One region of the Streptomyces yunnanensis genome, then DNA from elsewhere that is predicted to be linked to it. Evidence: riboswitches for the same ligand, from Rfam matches in the RefSeq annotation. Region 1 holds a riboswitch; the other holds the start of a gene.
The links. A riboswitch is a leader RNA that binds a small molecule or an ion and turns the genes downstream of it on or off. The one in region 1 is predicted to bind glycine.

Region 1 (2,383 bases):
GCGACCAGGCCCACCAGCTTGCGCGGCGGGTTCTGCTCGGCGCGCTCCGCGGCCCCTTCGAGCGCCGCGCGCCCGACGAAGTCGCCCTCCTTCTCGAACTTCACGACCCGGCCCAGGCCCGCGTCGAAGGGGGTGAGCGCGGTCGTCAGCTCGTGCCCGTACAGCGGCATCCCCGCCTCCAGGCGCAGGGTGTCGCGGCAGGACAGTCCGCACGGGACCAGTCCGACGTCCCGGCCCGCCTCGGTCAGCGCCTCCCACACCGCGACCGCGTCGGCCGGCCGGACGAACAGCTCGAAGCCGTCCTCGCCGGTGTACCCGGTCCGGGCGATCAGCGCCTGCACGCCGGCGACCGTGCCGGGCAGGCCGGCGTAGTACTTCAGCCCGTCCAGGTCGGCGTCGGTGAGCTTCTTGAGGATGCCGGGGGACTCCGGGCCCTGCACCGCGATCAGCGCGTAGGCGTCCCGGTCGTCGCGGACCGCGGCGTCGAAGCCCGCCTGCCGCGCGGCCAGCGCGTCCAGCACCACCTGGGCGTTGGAGGCGTTGGCGACGACCATGAACTCCCGCTCGTCGAGGCGGTAGACGATCAGGTCGTCGAGGATGCCGCCGTCGGTGGCGCAGATCATCGTGTAGCGGGCCCGCCCGACCTTCAGGGCGCCGATGTTGCCGACCAGCGCGTGGTCCAGCAGCGCGCCGGCCTGCGGACCGGTGACGGTGATCTCGCCCATGTGGGAGAGGTCGAACAGGCCGGCACGGGTGCGGACCGCGACATGCTCCTCGCGTTCGCTGCTGTAGCGCAGCGGCATGTCCCAGCCGGCGAAGTCGGTCATGGTCGCGCCGAGCGCGCGGTGCGTGGCATCCAGCGCGGTACGGCGGGGGGCTTCAGTCATCGTTCCGGGCTCCCAGGCATGGGTGACATGACGGTCTCCCCATCTGTCATCGGAACCTGAGAGGTTCACCGGGAGCCCGCGAACGGGCCCGGTTTGCACCTTGGGTGGAGCCGCCCCTTCAGCCAGGCAGTGGCTCGCTTTTCAGATCTGCCTCGCCCGCGCGGTATAGGGGCCTGAGAGATTCAAGGGAGGACTTGCTCCTTCGGCGCCCCGCCGTGGCGGCCGGGGACTCTCCCGCGCGGATTCAAGCGGCCGGTATGGAGTTGGGCTGGCTGTTGCACGAGTGACCTTCCGGTGTGCCCGTGGCGGCCACATCATTACACGGGATCGCCGGATACAGGAGCCCCGGTCGGCATCCCGTCCCCGCTCACCCGCACCGCGGCCCGGTTCCGGGACCCGCCACCGGACCGCCGGATCCGGTGGCGCCGGGCGCCATCGCCTTGCTGCTCATTACCTTTTCTTGACACTCTGCGGGCAGGTCGGGTCCCGAACCCGGCCTGAGCCGACGGGGAGGGCGATCACGGTGCACAGCGAAGCGGCGTACGCGACGACGACGGGGACGGCACCCGGGCCCGCGCCCGCGCCGGCCGGGCCCCGGGCGGCGCGCCGGCCGCGCCCCACCGCCCGCCCCGACCGGGTCCGGATCACCGACCTCCGCGACGGCGCCCGCGCCCCCCGCACCGCGCTCCACTTCGCGCCCGGCGACCTGATCGTGGTCTCCGGCCTGCCCGGCAGCGGCAAGAGCACCCTGATGCAGCGGGTGCTGCCGACGCTCGACGGCCGCGGCGACCCGGTGTACCGCATCGACTCCCAGGACAGCCGGGAGCGTTGGGAGCGGGGCCGGCTGCGGCACCTGCCGTACGCGCTCTACCGCCCGCTGGTCCGGGCCGCGCACTATCGCGCCCTGCGCCGGGCGCTGCGCTCCGGCGGCAGCGTGGTGGTGCACGACTGCGGGACGCTGGCGTGGGTGCGCCGTTGGCTCGCCCGGACGGCCCGGCGCGACGGCCGGGGCCTGCACCTGGTGCTGCTCGACGTGCCGCCCGGGACGGCGCTGGGCGGCCAACGGGCGCGCGGCCGCGGGGTGTCGCGGTACGCCTTCGCCCGACACCGCCGGGCGGTGCGCCGGCTGGTCGCCCGCGCCGAGGAGGCCCGGCTGCCCGCGGGCTTCCGCTCCGCGGTGCTGCTGGACCGGTCCGCCGCCGGGTTCCTGGAGCGCGTCACGTTCACCGCCCGCGCCGGGGCCGTCCGCGCCCGCCCCGGTGGCGCGCCCGCCGCGGACGCCACCGGCTTCGGGGAGCGGCCCTCGGGGCCCGTCCGGTAGATCACGGCGGGGCCCGGTCCACCGGAGGGGCCCTGGCCCGTTAGGGTCTGACCCACCGGGCGGGCCCGTGGACCCGCCCCCAGGGTCAGGGGCCGGGCAGCGCGGCCAGTAATGGGTGGGTGAGATGAACTATCCGGACAATTACCCGCAGCACGGTGGTCCGGTGCCGGGGCAC
Region 2 (2,383 bases), 4.7 Mb from region 1:
TGCGGCTGGCCGACCGGTGCGTGGGGCGGCTGCGGGCGGCCGGGCGGTCCGGGCGCACGGTGGTGATCAAGGTGCGGAACTACGACTTCTCGACGCTGACCCGGTCCGAGACGCTGCGCGGGCCCACCGACGACCCGACCGTCGTCCGGGAGGCCGCGGTGCGGCTGCTGGAGACGGTGGACACCACGGGCGGGGTGCGGCTGCTGGGCGTGGGGGTGACCGGGCTGGCCGACTTCACACAGGAGGACCTCTTCGCCCAGCTGGCCACGGAGCGGGAGGCCGAGGAGCAGGCGGCGCGTGGGGCGGCGGAGCCGGCGGAGGAGGCGGCGGGCGAGCCGGAGGCCGGCGTGGAGCTGCCGCGGCGCTGGTATCCGGGGCTGGACGTGGTCCACGAGGAGTTCGGTGCCGGGTGGGTGCAGGGCAGTGGCCTGGGGAGGGTGACCGTACGGTTCGAGACGCCATGGTCCGCACCGGGGCGGGTGCGGACCTTCACCGTCGACGATCCGGCGCTGCGGCCGGGCGAGCCCCTGCCGCTGCTGGGCAGGCCGGATCAGTCGTCCGCGCCGGCGATCCGTCCGAAGTCGGTGTCGCCGGCGGGCGAGGCGGAGTCGGAGGCCGGTGAGGAGATATCCAGGCGGTAGTGGTGGTAGAGCTGGAGCTCCTGCTCGGGGGAGAGGTGCCGGCCGACGCCGAAGTCCGGAGCGTCCTTGATCAGCTTCCGGTCGTAGGGGATGTGCAGGCTGTCGCCGACCATCTTGCTCGGTTCCAAGGGGACGAACGCATCCCGACTGAACAGACCGGTGCGCACGGCCGCCCACTCCGGTTCGCCCGTCGCGTCGTCGAGGTACACCTCGTCGACGGTCCCTATTTTCGCGCCGTTCCGGTCGAACGCTTTGCGGCCGATGAGGCTCCGGGGATCGATATCGGTTTGCACGGTCCCTCCACTTGGTCGCAACTGCCTTGTGACAACTACGAAACGGCACATTTCATGCCCCGGCCACTCGAAGGATCGTTTCAGCGGTGCGCTGGTAGGCTGGCGATTGGCCGTCGACCCCATGCGGGAGAGTCCTTTGTCGTTCGCGACCAGGGCGCCGAAGGAGCAAATCCTCCCCGGAATCTCTCAGGCACACGTACCGCATGGACGAGGTCACTCTGGAAAGCAGGGCGGGCCACGGACAGGCACCATGCCGGAACCCCTCCTCACCGACGGTGAAAGCCGGACCGCAGCCCGCGGACCGGTGAAGCTCTCAGGTTGAGATGACAGAGGGGGAGGCCGTCCGGGCACCAGCGCCGTGGTGCCCCTCGTAGGTCGTACTGACCAGGAGGCCCCCGCAGATGAACACCCACCGCATCTCCCTGACCGAGCTGGAGCGGGGCATCCCGTTCGAGCACCGGCACGTCGGCCCCGACCACGAGGCGCAGGCGAAGATGCTCGCGCAGGTCGGCTTCGGATCGCTGGACGAGCTCACGGCCACCGCCGTGCCCGACGTGATCAAGAGCACCGAGGCGCTCGGTCTGCCGGAGGGCCGCACCGAGGCCGAGGTCCTGGCCGAGCTGCGCGCGCTCGCCGACCGCAACCAGGTGCTGTCGCCCATGATCGGGCTCGGCTACTACGGCACCTTCACCCCGCCGGTGATCCTGCGCAACGTCATGGAGAACCCCTCCTGGTACACGGCCTACACGCCCTACCAGCCGGAGATCTCGCAGGGTCGCCTGGAGGCCCTGCTGAACTTCCAGACCGTCGTCGCCGACCTGACCGGACTGCCCACCTCCGGTGCGTCGCTGCTGGACGAGGGCACCGCCGCCGCCGAGGCGATGGCGCTCTCCCGCCGGGTCGGCAAGGTCAAGCAGGGCGTCTTCCTGGTCGACGCCGACTGTCTGCCGCAGACCGTCGCCGTGATCCGGACCCGCGCCGAACCGACCGGTGTGGAGGTCGTGGTCGCCGACCTGTCCGACGGCATCCCCGAGGAGATCGCCGAGCGCGGCGTCTTCGGCGTGCTGCTCCAGTACCCGGGCGCGTCCGGAGCGGTGCGCGACCCGCGCGCGGTGATCGAGCGGGCACACGAGCTGGGCGCGATCGTCACCGTCGCCGCCGACCTGCTCGCGCTGACGCTGCTCACCTCGCCCGGTGAGCTCGGCGCGGACATCGCGGTCGGCACCAGCCAGCGCTTCGGCGTCCCGATGGGCTTCGGCGGCCCGCACGCCGGCTACATGGCCGTCCGCGAGCAGTACGCCCGCAGCCTGCCCGGCCGTCTGGTGGGCGTCTCCGTCGACGCCGACGGCAACAAGGCATACCGCCTGGCGCTGCAGACCCGCGAGCAGCACATCCGCCGCGAGAAGGCCACCAGCAACATCTGCACCGCGCAGGTGCTGCTCGCCGTCA

Region 2: another riboswitch for glycine. It lies ahead of gcvP (aminomethyl-transferring glycine dehydrogenase); the one in region 1 lies ahead of gcvT (glycine cleavage system aminomethyltransferase GcvT).

The regions. Positions count from the first base shown of each region.
Region 1 covers NZ_CP095749.1:3,275,704-3,278,086, reverse strand. The annotation lists gene gcvT (glycine cleavage system aminomethyltransferase GcvT) at 1-887, opposite strand, end outside; glycine riboswitch at 921-1,038, opposite strand; glycine riboswitch at 1,039-1,134, opposite strand; gene MOV08_RS14135 (AAA family ATPase) at 1,411-2,208, shown strand; gene MOV08_RS14130 (enhanced serine sensitivity protein SseB) at 2,333-2,383, shown strand, end outside.
Region 2 covers NZ_CP095749.1:7,948,819-7,951,201, forward strand. The annotation lists gene MOV08_RS34635 (DNA polymerase IV) at 1-641, shown strand, start outside; gene MOV08_RS34640 (PRC-barrel domain-containing protein) at 551-985, opposite strand; glycine riboswitch at 1,049-1,146, shown strand; gene gcvP (aminomethyl-transferring glycine dehydrogenase) at 1,336-2,383, shown strand, end outside.